DNA from 2 places in the Anoxybacillus sp. MB8 genome. Region 2 is predicted to be linked to the other one. Evidence: riboswitches for the same ligand, from Rfam matches in the RefSeq annotation. Region 2 holds a riboswitch; the other holds the start of a gene.
What was found. Region 2 has a riboswitch for cyclic di-GMP ahead of EKC99_RS13430 (methyl-accepting chemotaxis protein). Riboswitches for the same ligand answer to the same signal wherever they lie in the genome.
Positions count from the first base shown of each region.

Region 1: another riboswitch for cyclic di-GMP. It lies ahead of EKC99_RS10780 (coiled-coil domain-containing protein 22); the one in region 2 lies ahead of EKC99_RS13430 (methyl-accepting chemotaxis protein).

Region 1 covers NZ_RXXX01000030.1:15,781-25,373, reverse strand. Annotated here, with positions in the region: partial or broken gene EKC99_RS10790 (transposase) at 1-369, shown strand, start outside; gene EKC99_RS10785 (NAD-dependent deacylase) at 443-1,153, opposite strand; cyclic di-GMP riboswitch class I at 1,284-1,366, shown strand; gene EKC99_RS10780 (coiled-coil domain-containing protein 22) at 1,404-2,039, shown strand; gene EKC99_RS10775 (small acid-soluble spore protein H) at 2,120-2,299, shown strand; gene EKC99_RS10770 (LysR family transcriptional regulator) at 2,331-3,212, opposite strand; gene EKC99_RS10765 (assimilatory sulfite reductase (NADPH) flavoprotein subunit) at 3,349-5,124, shown strand; gene cysI (assimilatory sulfite reductase (NADPH) hemoprotein subunit) at 5,130-6,851, shown strand; gene EKC99_RS10755 (glycerol-3-phosphate responsive antiterminator) at 7,077-7,640, shown strand; gene EKC99_RS10750 (ABC transporter ATP-binding protein) at 7,640-8,740, shown strand; gene EKC99_RS10745 (carbohydrate ABC transporter permease) at 8,712-9,590, shown strand.
Region 2 covers NZ_RXXX01000049.1:6,552-16,144, reverse strand. Annotated here, with positions in the region: gene EKC99_RS13475 (L-lactate permease) at 1-783, opposite strand, end outside; gene EKC99_RS13470 (SDR family NAD(P)-dependent oxidoreductase) at 941-1,609, shown strand; gene recX (recombination regulator RecX) at 1,616-2,416, opposite strand; gene EKC99_RS13460 (TIGR01777 family oxidoreductase) at 2,485-3,393, shown strand; gene EKC99_RS13455 (amidohydrolase) at 3,435-4,562, shown strand; gene EKC99_RS13450 (GNAT family N-acetyltransferase) at 4,806-5,363, shown strand; gene EKC99_RS13445 (YfhE family protein) at 5,459-5,587, shown strand; partial or broken gene EKC99_RS13440 (YfhD family protein) at 5,658-5,798, shown strand; gene EKC99_RS13435 (hypothetical protein) at 5,905-6,114, shown strand; gene EKC99_RS13430 (methyl-accepting chemotaxis protein) at 6,151-7,842, opposite strand; cyclic di-GMP riboswitch class I at 7,949-8,036, opposite strand; gene adhP (alcohol dehydrogenase AdhP) at 8,273-9,286, shown strand; gene EKC99_RS13420 (YgaP family membrane protein) at 9,340-9,528, opposite strand.

The DNA.
Region 1 (9,593 bases), on a different contig from region 2:
GCGAACGGGCATGAAATCCGTGTCGTCACGAACGTTTTGGAAGCATCGGTAGAAAAGATTGCCGAAATGTATCAAGCGCGTTGGACGGTGGAAGTGTTTTTCCGTTGGATCAAGCAATACCTAAATGTTCCGACCTTATTTGGCACGAACGAGCACGCGGTATACAACCAGCTTTTTACGGCAACTTATGTGTTACTAAGATGGCTATATCACCGAACGGAAAAACGGACAACCTCTTCCCTTCCTTTTCTTTCGTTTGTCCGTCGTTTTTTCTCTGGACAACTTTCTCTCGAATGGAAATCCGAGATGGCAGCTGTCTTATTTGAGTATGCTCAAATTTACAGGAGAAGTATTCCTAATTTTGGATAATCAACAGCCGTGGCATGAAAAAGAAATATTTCAAGTGTCCCAAAAGAGCACGCTTTTGGGACACACTTATTTTTTAAAGTAATTCGTCAATTTCCTGCAACACTTCTCCAATTTTACGACCATGTATAAGCAAATCTGCCCAATCATCTAATGGCGTCGGTTCCATGTTCACAATCACTAATTTGGCCCCGCTTCGTTTCGCGATGACAGGAAGTTCGTTAGCTGGTGACACTTGTAAAGAAGAGCCGAGCACAATCCATAAGTCTGCTCGTTCGGCTGCTGTCCATGCTTGTTCAAACGCATCATACGGTAACGATTCCCCGAATAAAACAACGGAAGGGCGCAAAAAGCCGCCGCATGTGCACGTAAACTGTTCCTCTACATACTGTTTTGCGTCGTATGTTTGCCTGCAACGCGAGCAATGCACTGTTCGCAACGTTCCGTGTAATTCAATGACATTTGTACTGCCTGCTTGTTGGTGAAAGCCGTCGACATTTTGCGTGATGATTTGATGAATAAGCCCCCGCTTTTGCCAATCGGCCAAAATCATATGCCCGACATGTGGCTTACATTTAAGCAACGTACGAATACGATATTGATAAAATGCAATAAACTCGTCTCGGTTATGTTGCATCGCATACGTACTTGCTAATTGTTGTGGATTTTTCGTGCGCCAAAGCCCTGATTTTGCCGAACGAAAATCGGGAAGCCCGCTTTCTGTAGACATTCCTGCTCCAGTAAATACAATTGTATACGAAGACTCTTTCAACCATTTTTCTAACATTCCGTACCCCTCCTTTTTATCTACCAATAACTACTTCTTTCTTCGCCCTTTTCTTCCTTTATTTTCACATATGTTTATAAGGAAAATAAGGACTTTTGATTCATGCCCATGAAAATAGGCAAAGTATAATAAGAAGTAAAGGCACAGCTAAGGAAACTTAGCGTCGCAAAGCTATAGGGGCTAACGGGATACCTATGCCAGCCAGCTGCCATTACCAAAAAAATATACATATGAAATGGAGGAAAGGGTAATGTTTAAAAAAGGATTACCAATTTTACTAGCATCGATGCTCGTTGCTTCCCCAGCTTTTGCAGCGAAGCATGATGGAGCAAAATATGTACAGAAAAGTCAGCTTGTCGTGAAAAAGGAAGAAGCGAAGAAAAAACAAGAGTTAGCTAAGCAGAAAAAAGAAGAGGCAAAAAAGAAAAAAGAACAACAAATGTTAAAAAACAAATTGGCAGAACTAAATAAAAAGTTAAGCAAGATTGAAGTGCGTGTAAACGAGGTGACAATAGCGCTTGAAGCGTTTAGCACGCCGAAAGAACAACCAACTGAACAACCAACACAACCACAAAGTGAACAAACAACAGAGGAAACGACACAAGTAGTCAATGAACAAGATAGCGCTACTGTGACTACGACTGAACAATCACCTGTCGTGCAATCGGATAAAGACGACGAAGCGGAAAAACAAGAAGAGTTAGATCAATGGTTTGGGAAGCTTATTGCTGCTTCTAATCAATTAAAAGCAGTAAAAAATGAAATTCGTGCGTTAGAAAAGAAAGTATCTAAGAATGATGTCAACGTACAAGCGTTGAAAGAAAAAGTAAAGGCGTTAGAAGAAAACGTACAACAAAATAAAAAGAAGTTGCTTGAACTGTTATAAGGGTGCCTGTTGGCGCTCTTTTTTTGCATATTTTCGCGTGAAACACAAATGATAATAATCGTTCGAAAGGAGGGAAGCGAATGAACATCACACGTGCGCAACAAATTGCTCAGTCACCCGATATGAAAAATGTAACGTATAACGGAAAAGCCGTGTATATTGAACATGTCGATGTACAAACGGAAATGGCAACGATTCATTTTTTAAACAACCCAGAAAAACAACAGCGCGTTCCGATTTCACAGCTAGAGGAGCATTAAGTGATGGGGATGTGACAAAGCAACTTGTTTGTCACATCCTTTTTTGTTGGAGTAAATCAATCAGTAAGTGTACAAGTTTGTTGTTTTTCATTGTCGGCGAATAAAGATAAGAAAATGTTCGATAAAAAGGAGAATGTTTAACGTAAACAATCGATAAGTTTTTATGATTCAACTCCTGTTCAATGACATGACGTGAAAGGAGGGCTAAACCGTTTCCGTGCATTAACGTTTCTTTTATTCCTTGATTGCTGCTAATAATTATCAGTGATTTTACTTTTAGCCCATTTGAACGAATAAAATGGTTAAAATATTCACGTGTGCCAGACCCTAATTCGCGTGTAATCCATAGTTGGTTTTGTAAATCGTTTATCGATACTTCCTGTTTGTGAGCGAGAGGATGATCGTTAGACGCAACGATGACTAGCTCATCTTGCATAAATGGGTACACCACAAGCTCTTTTTCATTTGTTTGACCTTCAATTAAACCGATATGTGTTTGATACGTACGAACGAGCTCTACAATTTCTTTTGTATTGCCGATGATCACTTCCAATTGTAATTCTGGATAATCGTTTTGTAAGGCGCATAAAAAAGTAGGTAGCACGTATTCTCCGATCGTAAAACTAGCCCCAATTTTTAATGTTCCTTTCACACAGTCGTGATGTTCCAAAATATCTTGTTTCGTTTGTTCGTATAACGTGATCATTTTTTTTGCTCGATCATAAAGCAATTCTCCCGTTGGCGTCATTTGTAGCTCTTTTGGTGAACGAATAAATAGTTTTGTTTGAAACTCTTTTTCTAAATTTTTAATGTGCAAACTTACACTTGGTTGAGATAAATGAAGAATTTCTGCTGTTTTTGTGAAATTTTTCACTTCAGCTAATGTAATAAATGTTTTTAATTGTTCGTACATATCGTTCGCTCCTTAGTTATTAAAAAAATAAATAGTTCTGATAATTTATATTTATTTTACTAATTTTATTTTTTAAGGTAAAGTCAAATAAAACATACTTGATTTATAGGAATAGTAGAAAAATGAGAGGTGAAACATGTTGCCATTTCAAGTGACAAATAGTCCATTTAATGAAGAACAAGTCGAGCTCCTCAATCGGCTTTGGCCAACGTTAAATTCCGCACAAAAACTTTGGCTAAGTGGGTATTTAGCTGCAACCGAGTCGGTCGGAGCGCTTCAACAAGAAGCATCTGCAACGAAGGAAGTGACCGTTCTTTACGGGTCGCAAACAGGAAACGCGCAAAAACTAGCGGAAAAAGTAGGAGAAACGCTCAAACATCGCGGGTTTCATGTCACCGTTTCCTCGATGCTTGATTTTAAGCCAAACGAGTTGAAAAAAATAAATACGTTGCTCCTTGTTGTTAGCACATACGGAGAAGGGGAACCACCAGATAACGCCTTGTCATTTTACGAATTTCTTCATAGCAAGCGCGCGCCAAAACTCGATCATCTTCGTTTCTCTGTATTGGCGCTTGGCGATACGTCGTATGAACATTTTTGTAAAACGGGAAAAGATTTTGATAAACGGCTAGAAGAGCTAGGCGGAAAGCGGTTATACGAACGCGTCGATTGTGACGTCGATTATGAAGAAAAAGCAGCGAAATGGCTAGAGGGAGTGCTTGGTGAGTTAGATAAGCAAGGAGCCATTTCCGTAGCAACAACTTCATCTGCACAAGCGAAGCCAACGACTATTTATTCACGAAAACATCCGTTTCAAGCGGAAGTATTAGAAAATATCAATTTAAATGGACGCGGCTCAAACAAAGAAACACGCCATATCGAATTATCGCTAGAAGGTTCTGGGCTTGTGTTTGAACCAGGCGATGCGCTCGGCGTTTTTCCAAAAAACGATCCAGAGTTAGTTGATTGGATGATAGCAGAAATGAAATGGAGTTCAGAAACATTAGTTTCTGTAGAAGAAAATGACGAACCATTACGAGAAGCGTTGCTATCCCGTTTAGAAATTACCGTACTGACAGAGCCGTTGTTACAAAAATTAGCTGAATTTTCGAAAAATCGCGAGTTTCATGCGCTTCTTTCTGAGGAACAAGAAGCGAAGCGAAAAGACTATATGAAAGGGCGCGATGTATTGGATGTCCTTCGCGATTTCGGCCCGTGGGAGATGACACCACAGCAATTTGTCTCTTCATTACGAAAGTTGCAACCGCGCTTTTATTCAATTGCAAGTAGCTTACTAGCTTATCCGGATGAAGTGCATATGACTGTTGGAGCGGTTCGTTACGAAGCACATGGGCGTTTGCGAAAAGGAGTTTGTTCAACGTTTTGTGCTGAACGTCTACACATTGGCGATAAACTTCCTGTGTTCGTTCATCAAAATCCGAATTTTAAACTCCCGAAAGATACACATACGCCAATTATTATGATTGGACCAGGTACGGGAGTGGCGCCGTTCCGCGCTTTTATGCAAGAGCGTGAGGCGATTGGCGCGAAAGGGAAATCATGGTTGTTTTTTGGTGACCAACATTTCGTGACCGATTTTCTTTATCAAAAGGAATGGCAAACGTGGCTAAAAAACGGTGTGTTGACGAAGATGGATGTTGCCTTTTCACGCGATACGAAAGAAAAAGTATACGTGCAACACCGAATGATGGAACAAAGCAAAGAACTGTTCCGATGGTTAGAAGAAGGAGCAGCCGTTTATGTTTGTGGCGACAAACAACGCATGGCACGAGACGTTCATGAGACGCTTATCCAGATTATTGCGAAAGAAGGAAAGATGACGAGTGAACGAGCGGAAGCGTATGTGGCGGACATGCAAAAACAAAAACGTTACCAACGTGACGTATATTAGGGGGGATGATTGTGGAAAAGTTTGTATTAACACCGCCGGATGGACCACCAAGCGACGTTGAGCGCATTAAACGAGAAAGCAACTATTTGCGCGGAACGTTGAAAGAAACGATGGAAGATCGCATCACTGCCGGCATTCCAGAAGATGATAACCGATTGATGAAATTTCATGGTAGCTATTTGCAAGATGATCGTGATTTGCGAGCCGAGCGGCAAAAACAAAAATTAGAGCCAGCGTATCAATTTATGATTCGTGTTCGTACCCCAGGTGGCGTAGCAACACCAGAGCAGTGGCTTGCGATGGACGAATTGGCGAGGACGTATGCGAACGGGACGTTGAAACTTACGACACGACAAGCATTTCAGTTTCACGGCGTATTGAAATGGAATATGAAAAAAACGCTCCAAGCCATTAACGAGGCACTGCTTACGACGTTAGCGGCATGCGGTGACGTCAACCGAAACGTCATGTGCAATCCGAATCCTTACCAATCGGAAGTGCATGCAGAAGTGTATGAATGGGCGAAAAGATTAAGCGATTATTTATTACCACAAACAAGGGCGTATTACGAAATTTGGTTAGATGAAGAAAAAGTAGCTGGAACACCGGAGGTAGAACAAGAACCAATTTATGGGCCGCTTTACTTGCCACGAAAATTTAAAATTGGTATCGCTGTTCCACCGTCAAACGATGTCGACGTGTTTTCACAAGACCTTGGATTTATTGCGATTGTTGAACACGGAAAGCTGACGGGATTTAATGTAGCGATCGGTGGCGGCATGGGAATGACGCACGGTGATCGCACGACATATCCGCAGCTCGCAAAAGTGATCGGTTTTTGTAAACCAGAACAAGTGATTGATGTGGCAGAAAAAGTCGTTACCATTCAGCGTGATTACGGCAATCGCTCCGTACGTAAACATGCTCGTTTTAAATATACGATTGATCGGCTTGGTTTGGATGCAGTAAAAGCAGAACTAGAACGTCGGCTTGGATGGAATTTAGAAGAAGCGCGCCCTTACTATTTCGAGCATAATGGCGACCGCTACGGTTGGGTTGAAGGTGTGAACGGAACGTGGCATTTTACGTTATTTGTCGAGGGCGGACGGGTGAAAGATACAGATGATTATCCACTGATGACAGGCTTGCGGGAAATTGCAAAAGTGCATACAGGTGATTTCCGTCTTACCGCTAACCAAAACTTAGTCATCGCCAATGTGCCAAGTGAGAAAAAAGAAGAAATTGATGCGCTTATTAAGCAATATAAATTAACAGATGGGAAACATTATAGTGCCCTTCGTCGTAACTCGCTAGCCTGTGTGGCTTTGCCAACGTGTGGATTAGCGATGGCAGAAGCAGAGAGATATTTGCCGACACTCATTGATAAAATTGAGGAAATTGTTGAGGAAAACGGGCTTCGTGACGAGGAAATAACGATTCGCATGACCGGCTGTCCGAATGGCTGTGCCCGTCATGTCCTTGGGGAAATTGCATTTATCGGTAAATCTGTCGGCAAATATAATATGTATCTTGGGGCTGCATTTGACGGTAGCCGTCTCGGTAAATTGTATCGGGAAAATATCGGAGAAAAAGAAATTTTATCTGAACTTCGTACGCTCCTTTCTCGGTACGCGAAAGAGCGATTTGATGGTGAACACTTTGGTGATTTTGTTATTCGCGCAGGTATTGTAAAAGAAGTGACAGATGGAACAAACTTTCATGACTAAACAAATCGTCTTCCCGTTTGGGAGCCGATTTTTAATTTTACTGAAACATAAATTAACAAAATATTTAAATAAATATGATATTCAATTAACAAAAGAGAATTAAAATGAAAAGCAAGAAAAGTGAATACAGAAAAGGTAGAGAAAAGGAGAAACCATAACAACAGCGTAGGGGTCATTCTGCCGTTGTTTTCGGTTTCTCTTTTGTTTATGTGAGGGGGAAGAAGCATGTTTCTACAAGAAAAATTTATTGCAACTATTAAGCATCCAAAGCATATGGAATATTTCCTGAAAACGAGATGGAAAACAGCATTTTTACAAACAGGAACGATTAGTGTCATAAAACGATATGTTGATTTGTTGAAAGAGAACGATCGTTATGTGTTCATACATGTTGAAAAGATCCCTGGTATTACTTGTGATAAAGAGGGATTGCAATTTTTAGCAAAATTTATCCGGCCACACGGAATTGTCACGACAAAAAGTTCACTTATTCATTTAGCAAAAAAAGAAAAGTTGTGGGCGATCCAACGATTGTTTTTAGTAGATACGGATGCAATGATGAACGGTTTGCATTCAATTCAGCAAGTGGCCCCGGATGCGTTGGAGGTTATGCCCGGCATTGTACCAGAGATGATTGAGCATTTAGTCAAAAAGACGAATATCCCAATTATTACAGGTGGATTAATTCAAAATAAAAACCAAATATTACAATCTATACAAAAAGGAGCACAAGCTGTATCAAGTGGTAACCCAGAGATATGGAAATTAGTTGAGGAAGAGGGGATATAATGATTGAATTAATAAATGTTCGTAAATCGTATGATGGGAAAACATTTGTCATTGATGACATAAGCATACAAATTCGAGAAGGAGAATTTTTTGTGCTTGTTGGACCTTCAGGTTGCGGTAAAAGTACATTACTTCGAATGATTGCTGGATTAGAAACAATTACAGAAGGACAATTAAAAATAGCTGGGAAGGAAATGAATTTTGCTCATCCAAGTGAGAGACATTTGTCAATGGTGTTTCAAAATTATGCTTTATATCCTCATTTAACAGTTGAAGAGAATATTGCACTAGGTTTGCACAGGAAGAAAATGTTGAAAAAAGAGAAAAGAAAAAAATGTTTGGAAGTATCGGAAATGCTCGGTTTAACAGAGTACATGAAAAAGAAGCCGCGCCATCTTTCAGGGGGACAAAGGCAGCGAGTAGCTTTAGCGCGTGCCATTGTTGCAGAAACTCCGATTTGCTTAATGGATGAACCGTTATCGAATTTAGATGCTAAATTGCGTTCACATATGCGTACATATATTCGTCAATTGCAACGGCAATTAGGTATGACAATGATTTATGTTACACATGATCAAGTAGAAGCCATGACAATGTCTGATCGAATGATGGTGTTGTGTGACGGACGAATTCAGCAGGTGGGAGAACCTCTGCAAGTGTACAACAGCCCTAATAATGTGTTTGTTGCTTCGTTCATAGGGTCTCCCCCGATGAATATGGCAAAAGTACAGCGACTTTACGACTCTTTTTTACTGCAACACGAATGGATTGTGAAAATTGCTGGCGATGCACATGTTCCAAATGAATGCGTCACAATTGGTGTTCGACCGGAGCACATTAGATTGGCTCATTCGCACGAACCTCATGTTTTGTTAGAAGTCATCCATGTCGAAAGATTAGGTACGGAAACACTTGTCACATTCAGATTGACTGAACATGATCAATGGATTGCACGCTGGCATGGACAACATCAGATCGAAGTAGGACAGCAAGTGCGAATTGCTATTGATGACGAACGTATCATATTCTTTGACGACAAAGGAAGAAGAGTGAAAAGGGAGGAAGATTCTTATGCCGCATACGGTGAAACGAGTTATTGAAGGGGGAATGTATATTCTTCCTTCCTTGCTACTATTCTCGATTTTTGTATTTTATCCAATGATTCGCACACTTTATTTGAGTATGCATATGACAGATTTTCAAGGGAATCCAACGACTTATGTCGGATTTGAGCACTTCGTTTATTTATTTGAAGATCGCAATTTTAAAGAAAGTATGAAAGCGACATTTTTGTTTGTGATATATACCGTACCACCAACTGTCATCATTTCTTTATGTTTGGCTCTTTTGGCGAATGAGAAATTACGAGGAATACAATTATTTCGTACATTTTTTTCATCAACGTTAGGGATGAGTGTGGCAGCTTCCTCTGTTATTTGGATGTTTATGTATAACCCTGCTGTCGGAGTAATCAATAAGATTTTAATCGCGCTCGGTGGAGAAGAACGGCAATGGCTACTCAATCCAGATACAGCTTTAGCGGCGGTTGCCGCAGCTACAGTTTGGATGAATATTGGATTTGCTTTTTTAATCTTGTTGGGTGGGTTACAAAATATTGATTCTACATTGTATGAAAGTGCAGAAATTATAGGGATGAGTCGTTTGTATCAGCTATGGCGAATTACTTTGCCGCTGTTGTCCCCCACTTTGTTTTTCGTTATAACTGTTTCGCTCATTCACGCTTTTCAAACGTTCGGACAAATTGACATATTGACGAAAGGAGGACCAATGAACACAACGACAGTTCTTGTATACTCTATCTACCGCGAAGCGTTCGTTAATTACAACTTCGGATTTGCGAGCGCCCAGGCAATCGTTTTGTTTTTCATCGTTTTAATTGTGACTGTTGTACAATTTACTTTTGCTGAAAGGAAGGTGCATTATCAGTGAGCC
Region 2 (9,593 bases):
TGGTCCGAGAAAAGAAGCAACGAGAAATGCTGGAAGTGTAAAGCTAAGCCCCGCAAATAAAGCAAACTTCCAAATTTCAAATCCTTCTTTCCACGAACGATTTTCTCCAAAAAAACGCGTTAAAATAAGCACTAAAATAAGCGGAATGAACGTACCGATTACAATGTCAAATGACACTGCTTGTTTTGCGAGCGTTTGAAGGAACGAAGATAAATCGGCTGTGCCGATCACTTGTTGCACTTGTTCAGCAACGGAATTTCCTTCACGAAGCCCTTGATCTACCCCGACAATAATCGGTGTTCCGACTGCACCGAACGAAACAGGACTACTATCTGCGACAAGGGCAACGACAACCGCAGCAAGTGGCGGAAACCCTAAAGCAACAAGAAGTGGAGCCCCGATGGCTGCAGGCGTTCCAAATCCTGCTGCCCCTTCAATAAATGCACCAAACAACCATGCGATAATAATGACTTGCACACGTCGGTCGCGCGTAATGCCTAAAAATCCGCTTCGAATCGTATCCATCGCTCCACTTTTCGTCAACGTATTTAACAACAAAATCGCACCGAAAATAATCCATAAAATTGAAATGGCTACAATTACCCCTTCAATCGTTGCAGCTGCCACTTGAATGCCGGGCATTTTCCAAACAAATAACGATAACATAACAGTAATAAGAAAACTAATCGGCATCGCTTTTGCCGCTGGTAAACGCAATAAAACGAGAAAAAGAAAGACAGCTAATACTGGTGTAGAAGCTGTAATCACTTGTAAAAAGCTCATATTGTTCCCCTTTCTTTTTTGTAATATAATGACATAAGACATTATACCATATGTTTGTGCATATATTCACAATTACATTTGACTACTTCTTGACAACTACTTATGTATACGTTTTCCATATTGTTGTGAATATATGACGTGCGAAAGGATGAAAGTAATGGAAAGTATCATTATCACAGGGGCTGGAACGGGTCTCGGAAAAGAACTTGCCCTTTTATATGCACAACGAGGGTACGAAATCATTTTAGTCGGGAGAAGAAAGGAGCCACTACAATCTGTCCAACGACAAATTGAATCTTTTGGAGGGAAGGCAGTTGCTTTTTCGCTTGATATTACAAATAATGAACAAGTGCATAAAGCAGCGGAAATGCTTTGTCAGAAGCATAACGTAACGATGCTCATTAACAATGCAGGCGTCGGCTATTTCGGACCGCTTGAACAAATGACGGAACAACATATTCATGAAATGATCGACATTAACGTCAAAGGCACAATATATATGACAAAAGCGTTTCTTCCGTATTTTAAGACGTTGCCAGAAGCAAATATGATGAACATTATTTCGACAGCTGGGTTGCGTGGCAAAGTCAACGAAAGTGTGTACGTTGCAAGTAAATTCGCCGTACGCGGATTTAGCGAAAGTCTTGTGAAGGAGCTTGCAGAAACGAATGTTGCCGTCACCGCTGTATATATGGGTGGGATGAACACGCCGTTTTGGGACGATTGTAACCATATTCAAGATCGCTCTCGTCTTCGCTCCCCAAAACAAGTAGCCGAAACGATCGTAAATGAATATAAACGCCAACCAGAAATCATCGTTGAATAGGAGGAATTAATCCTCCTTTTTCTTTTCCAAAAATTTCTCAATTAACGAAATCGGAAACCCTTTTCGGTACAGTGCTTGTTTCATTTTTTGTTCGTACGTATAGCGGTCATATGTTTCATAGCGACGATGTGCTTTTTCTCCATGATATACGAGCGCTTCCCATTGTTCTTCATCGTTTAAAGTGATCTGTTGCTTTACCCTCTCAATGATATGAACAGGAAAACCTTTCATATGCAACAGTTGCGCTATATACGCTTTTTGTTCTTGATATGATCGTCTTTTTGATTGTTTATTTACTTTTTCAACCCACTTCATCGCTTTATCCTGTTGCATCTCTTCCGTATAACGCTCCATCGCTTTCGCAATCGTATCTTCACATATTCCTTTATCTATCAGTTCTTTATAAATGACATAAGGTCCTTTCATCGTCGTATTTACTTGCGTTTGCACGTACGCATGTGCAAATTGTTCATCGTCGATATATCGCTCATTTTGTAGCTTCCCCATTACTCGTTCAATCGCCCCACGATCTACCCCTTTTTTTTCTAAATAATCCGTAACTTCTTGTTTCGAACGCATACGGTAAGCTAAAAAACGAAGCGCCATCTTATATGCTTGTGTTTCGTCATCTTTTTTTATCATTTCCATCCATTGCTTTTCTGTTACTGTCATTCCTTTTTTCAGCCGATACTCAATCAATACGTCTTGATCCACAGAAACGAGTTGTTTCTCTCCATCTTCTTTGACAAGATGAACGTAAAAACGTTCAGCATTTTTCTTATCCACTTCAATTTTTTCAATTCGCATCGTTAAACACACCTTTTCTTTCTTTTTCTTTTTAAAAAACGCATAATATAAGGAAAGGAGGGAAAATAATGAATATTTTAATTGCTGGAGGAACCGGATTTGTCGGTAAAGCATTGACGACATATTTTACACAAAATGGCCATCATATGTATATATTAACGCGAAACGCTCAAAAGCGGGAGAGCGATCCGTATGTTCATTATGTACAATGGCTAACGGACGGTGTAAATCCTATCGAGCAATTACCTTCGATCGATATTGTCATTAATTTAGCTGGTGAATCGATTAATAGCGGACGATGGAACGAAGCGAGAAAGCGAGCCATTGTAGAAAGTCGATTACAAGCAACAAACGCGATATATGATCTTATCACCAATATGAAACAAAAGCCGAGCGTTGTCATTCAAGCGAGCGCTATTGGCATTTATGGCACGTCGCTTGATCAGACGTTTACAGAGCGAAATGAAACGACAGGAACAGACTTTTTAGCTCAAACCGTCAAACGATGGGAAGAAGCTGGACGGCGCATGGAAGCGCTCGGCGTACGAACCGTGTTTATGCGTTTTGGCATTATTTTAGGAGGAGACGGTGGGGCCCTTCCTCGCATCGTTCTTCCTTACAAATGGTTCATTGGAGGAACGATTGGACAAGGTAATCAGTGGATGTCATGGGTTCATATGGACGATGTCATTGGCGCAATTGATTTTGCGATTCGACATAAAAACATATCGGGTCCGATTAACGTCACTGCTCCACATCCTGTAACGATGGAAAAGTTCGGGAAAGCAGTCGCAAACGTATTACAACGTCCACATTGGCTCCCAGTTCCATCCTTCGTTCTAAAAGTGTTGTTAGGGGAAATGAGCATGCTTCTGTTAGAAGGACAGCGCGTAATCCCAGAAAAACTTCTTCAAGCAGGATATCATTTTTCATTTCCCACTATTGATCAAGCGCTAGCGAACATACTAAAATCGTGACGAATACACTATACGAAAAAGAAATAAAGGAGCTTCTTGGCATGAAAAGCATATTGCTTAAATATGGGATCGTATATCCAATCACCTCCCCTCCAATGAAAGGGGCAGATGTACGTATTGAGAATGGAAAAATCACAGATATTGGTTATGACCTTCCTGTTCATGACGGAACAGAAGTGATCGATGTATCAGGAAAATATGTTTTCCCTGGTTTCATTGATGTGCATACACATCTCGGTTTGTATGATGAAGGAACTGGATGGGCAGGTAACGATGCAAATGAAACAATTGAAACGATGACTCCTCATGTGCGTGCCATTGATAGCGTATATCCGCTCGATCCCGGCTTTCGAGATGCGATCGAACACGGCATTACGACGGTTCATATTATGCCTGGAAGCGCGAATGTCATCGGTGGAACGACGGCAGTCATTAAGACGTATGGGAAAAACGTCGAAAACATGATTATTAAACAGCCAGCTGGGTTAAAAATCGCACTCGGTGAAAATCCGAAACGAATGCATAGTCAAGGGAATAAAGAGTCGCTCACGCGCATGGGCATTATGGGAATGCTTCGCGAAACGTTTTACAACGCAAAATATAGCGATTGGCCGCACGATTTTCGCACAATCCCGATCATTCAAGCATTAAATCGTGAAATTCCGATTCGTGTTCACGCCCATCGCGCCGATGATATTTTGTCCGCTATTCGCCTAGCGGATGAGTTTGGGCTTGATTTACGGATCGAACATTGTACAGAAGGACATTTAATCGCTGAGGAGCTACAAGGACGAAACTTGCAAGTTTCCGTCGGACCAACATTGACACGCCGATCCAAAGTAGAACTAAAAAATAAAAGTTGGAAAACGTACAAAATTTTATGTGACGCAGGTGTTCACGTCTCTATTACTACAGACCACCCATACACGCCAATTCAATATTTACACATTTGTGCTGCAATTGCTGTTCGTGAAGGACTTGATGAACAAAAAGCGCTCGAAGGAATTACGATTTTACCAGCACGTAATTTAGGAGTAGACGACCGTGTCGGCAGTTTAGAGGTTGGAAAAGATGCCGATATTGTCGTTTGGAATTATCATCCGTTTCATTATATTGCAACCCCTATATTTACAATGATTAATGGGGAAATAATATACAAAAAAAATTAATAAAAAAACTATTTATTTTTTACACCGTTTCAAGTATGATATAAAAGGTTATATGCGAAATATACGTTCAAAACTATATATCGATGCGACAGTAAGGGAAGGCAAATGGTGCGCCACCAGCCATGCGCTGGTTCTAGTGGGTTCGATTCCCACCCCGAAATTTTTTGATTTGCATAAATTAAAAAATTTCGAGGGTGGCTCGTTCCCTATGGTCGACTGCCCTCGTGAATGGAGGGAGATTCGATGTTAAAAAAACGCGAACTACAAGATTGTCAAGCGTTATACGAGCTTATGGTGCACCCAGACGTCTTCCCTTTCGTGCGCCATAAAGCATATTCATACGAGGAGTTTTTGTTTATAACGAAGCAAACGATTGAAGCCGAAGAACGCGGTGAACTCATTTCGCGCACCATTTTAGATGAGTGGGGCAATCCGATTGGAACGATTAACTTATTTGACATTGAAGATGGCGCTGGTTTTTTAGGCACATGGCTTGGCAAGCCGTATCATGGAAAAGGGTACAATCAAATAGCTAAAGACGCCTTCTTTAATGAACTGTTTTACGAACGTTCCATCAACACGATCTTCATGCGCATTCGCAAAGTCAACGTCCGCTCCACAAAAGCCGCTGAAAAACTTCCTTATGTCACCCTTGCTAATGAAACGAGAAAGCAATTATGGGAAGCAATAAACCAAGGCGAAGATATATATAACTTATATGAAATTTCAAAGGACAACTATACGTTGTATGCGATGCGCCAACAAAGACTTGACGATGAACAACAACGAAAAGAAGCGTAACCTGTTCTGCACGAACAGGTTTTTTTATTTGGATAATTTTTTATTTTTCTGTTCATAATGTTAACGTGACATTTTTATAAAAGTGAGGGATACATATGTCTGACAAAAAGAAACGTGAGAAAACAAAAAGTACGCTCTCTAGCGCACAAGAAGTGACATACGCCCGCGATTTTAAACGCGCAGATCAAGCCGGTGGATTTACCGACAAACATGCTCGTCATTAACAACATTCGCCATTCATTTTTTCCATTGTTCATCACATGCTACTAGTGAGATGAGCAATAAGGAGGGATGGAAATGCCAAAACCAATCAAACCAGACGGACATGATGTCAAGTTTTCTGCAGAACTTGCCGATCATGAGGATTTAGAAGCACAAGCACGCGCTGAAGCAGCTAACATTCGCCAAAGCCAAAAAGAAAAAAATCATCGATAAAAGAAAAGGTGTCCCAACATCATGACGGGACACCTTTGTTGATCCACATGTGCATTTTAATAGTGACATATTCTTGTTATAATACAAACAGAGAGGAGGAAACGATATGGGAAAAGAAAAAGGAAAAAACATTTTGCTTATCGTACTTATTACAACGTTAGTGATGTCTTTCTTACTATTTTTTCTCGGTTATTACCGTATAGGTTTTGCAATCGGTGCAATTTTCATGATTTTGTCGCTTTCCGTTGGACAATGGTATTCATTAAAAAGCAAAGAGGAACTATATCGCTCCACATATAAAGATCGTCACCGATAACATACTCTCGCTTCCCCTTATAATCAAGAGACTTCTTTATACTTTAAACGTTGCGACAGCATTGCGTAATTGCTCCGCCATTTCAGCTAACGATGTAGCGGCAGATGTCACTTCTTCACTTGAAGCAAGCTGCTCTTCAGAAGAAGCAGAAATTTCGGCCGTCCGTTCAACAAACCGTTTCGCAATAGACGATACTTCATCCATTGAAGCATGCACTTGATGAACGCCTGCTGACATTTGCTCTGAAATCGCTGATAGTTCTTGAATTTGTGCATTCACTTGTTCAATGGAACGCAAAATTTGCCCAAAGAACGTTCCTGTTTGCTCCACTAATTTTGTTCCTTGTTTCACTTCTTCCGTTCCTTTGCCGACAATTTGCACAACATAACCGGTGTTTTGTTGAATCATCTCAATTAATTGCGCAATTTGATTTGCCGATTCGCGAGATTGCTCTGCGAGTTTACGCACTTCGTCCGCCACAACCGCAAATCCTTTTCCGTGTTCTCCGGCACGTGCCGCTTCAATCGCTGCGTTAAGTGCTAATAAATTCGTTTGTTCAGCAATGCCGACGATGACGTCAACAATTTTTCCAATTTGGGCCGACTTCTCATTTAACTCTTTAATAACTATATTTGTTTCGTTTGTTGATTCGTTAATCGTATTCATTTGCGTCACAACTTGTTGTAAATATTGCTGGCCAACAGTAGCTTGTTTTGTCGTTTCTGTTGCGGAATTCGCCACGACGGTTGCTGTTTGAGCCATTCGCTCAATTCCTGCCGCCATTTCACCGATCGCTTGCGAACTCTCCTCCGCATGTTTTCCTTGCATTTCTGCTCCTTGGGCTACTTCTTGAATCGCTGTCGTCACTTCTTCTGTCGCTGCGCTTGCCTGTTCAGCACTTGCCATCAACTCTTGGGCGGAAGCAGATACATGCTCAGTCGCTGTGCTTACTTGTTGAATAAGCTGTTTCAAATTGTGAACCATTTGGTTAAACGATTTTGCTAATTGACCAATTTCATCACGATTTGCTACATGAATATCATCAACTGACAAATCGCCGTGTGCAATTTTTTCGGCATGTTCAGAAATTTGTTGAACAGGTCTTGAAATTTTTTCGCTAATATATAAAGCTAAAGCCATACTAACAAGAAAAGAGATGCCGATTGTAATAAGCGTCATATACTTCATGTCTTTCGCTTGCTCAGACAACGTTTCACTCATTTGCTGCAAATGCTTCACTTGCGTCGCACGCGCTTGTTCTCCTGCCTCTGTCACTTCAACCGTAATCGCATTTCCTCGCTCTTTCATAATCCGTGAAATTTCATCCATTTGACCTTGCTTTTTAAACTCTATCGCTTGTTTCGCAATGTCGCGATACTCTTTTTCTGCTTTTACTAGACGATCAACCTCTTGTTTTGCCTCATTTTCTAGCTGTAATGATGCAATCATCTCTTGGTTATCTGTAAACTCGCTCGCTGCTTGCTCAAATGCGGTTAAGCTTTCCGGCTTTCCATTAATTAAATACCCCCGCACAGCAATTTGTTCACGTAACATCGCATTTTGCATATTTGTCACGAGCGTAATCCGTTCAAATCCTTTGTTCATCGCTTCTGAATATTGTTGATCAATTGTCTCTAGCCGATTATATGTAAGCATACTTACAACAATAAACAACAATAATACCGAAAGAAACGTCGCCACCAATTTTTTTCTTACTGTTACCTTCATGCTGTCTTCATCCTCCTATGTTGATAAAAATAAAAGCCGCCTAAAAAACAAATACATAGGCAGCTATCGTTCGACCGTAAAACCTTCTTAATCATTTCCTTATAAGAAGGGCAACTGGCTGGCATATCTATACAATAGACGTAGCCCCTATAGCTTTGCGCCCTACCCTTTCGAGTAGTTTGCCGATTATTCAATTTTTTACATTTCCATCTTAACACAACAACTAGGAAAAAGGAAGTGGTGAGTTGTAACTAAAAGGGTAACATTTTACTTCGTCAAGACAAAAAACAAAAATTTACCTTTTTATCCAAAAAACTTTTACATTTTTTCGAACAGTTTGTTTGTGATATTTTTAACAAATTTAATACATGTTACATTAAATATGCATAGACCAAAAAATCCCTTTTCACTTAGAAGGAGGATTATAATTATGAAAGCTGCAGTTGTGGAACAATTTAAAGAACCATTACAAATTAAAGAAGTAGAAAAACCAACAATTTCATATGGAGAAGTGCTAGTGCGCATTAAAGCGTGTGGAGTATGTCATACAGACTTGCATGCCGCACATGGCGACTGGCCTGTAAAGCCAAAACTACCGCTCATTCCTGGACATGAAGGCGTTGGTGTCATCGAAGAAGTTGGACCAGGGGTGACGCACTTAAAAGTCGGAGATCGCGTCGGTATCCCTTGGCTTTATTCCGCTTGCGGCCATTGTGATTATTGCTTAAGCGGACAAGAAACATTATGTGAGCATCAACAAAACGCTGGATATTCGGTTGACGGTGGTTACGCTGAATATTGTCGTGCTGCAGCTGATTATGTCGTGAAAATTCCTGATAACTTATCATTTGAAGAGGCTGCTCCAATTTTTTGCGCTGGCGTAACAACATATAAAGCTTTAAAAGTAACAGGTGCAAAACCTGGTGAGTGGGTAGCAATTTACGGTATTGGCGGCCTCGGACACGTCGCTGTTCAATATGCAAAGGCGATGGGGCTAAACGTCGTTGCTGTCGATTTAGGCGATGAAAAACTTGAGTTAGCTAAACAGTTGGGAGCTGATCTTGTCGTCAATCCAAAACATGAAGACGCCGCGCAATGGATGAAAGAAAAAGTTGGTGGCGTGCATGCAGCTGTCGTCACTGCTGTTTCAAAAGCCGCGTTCGAATCAGCCTACAAAGCCATTCGTCGCGGTGGTGCTTGTGTACTCGTCGGATTACCGCCGGAAGAAATACCTATTCCAATTTTCGATACGGTATTAAATGGAGTAAAAATTATTGGTTCTATCGTTGGTACGCGCAAAGACTTACAAGAAGCACTTCAATTTGCAGCAGAAGGAAAAGTAAAAACAATTGTCGAAGTTCAACCGCTTGAAAACATTAACGATGTATTCGATCGTATGTTAAAAGGACAAATTAACGGTCGCGTTGTGTTAAAAGTAGATTAAGGAAGGCGTCCTGAAGGCGCCTTCTTATTTAATTTCAACTAAAATGAGTAAAGCTATTTCTTCGTCGTATTGATCCGAAACGGAACGTAAAGTGGACAAAATCTCATAAATGCCGTAGCGATAAGAACAATTCCTAAAATGCCGACATATTTTATATTTCCCTCAAGAAAAAATAATCCTAATAGTGCAATACCTAATATGAAGCGAATCATACGATCGACGGAACCAACATTTGCTTTCATCTTTTTTCCTCCCCTCTTCTCATCTCTCTTTAATCATAGAGGAAAAAAAGGAAACGTTCTGTGAT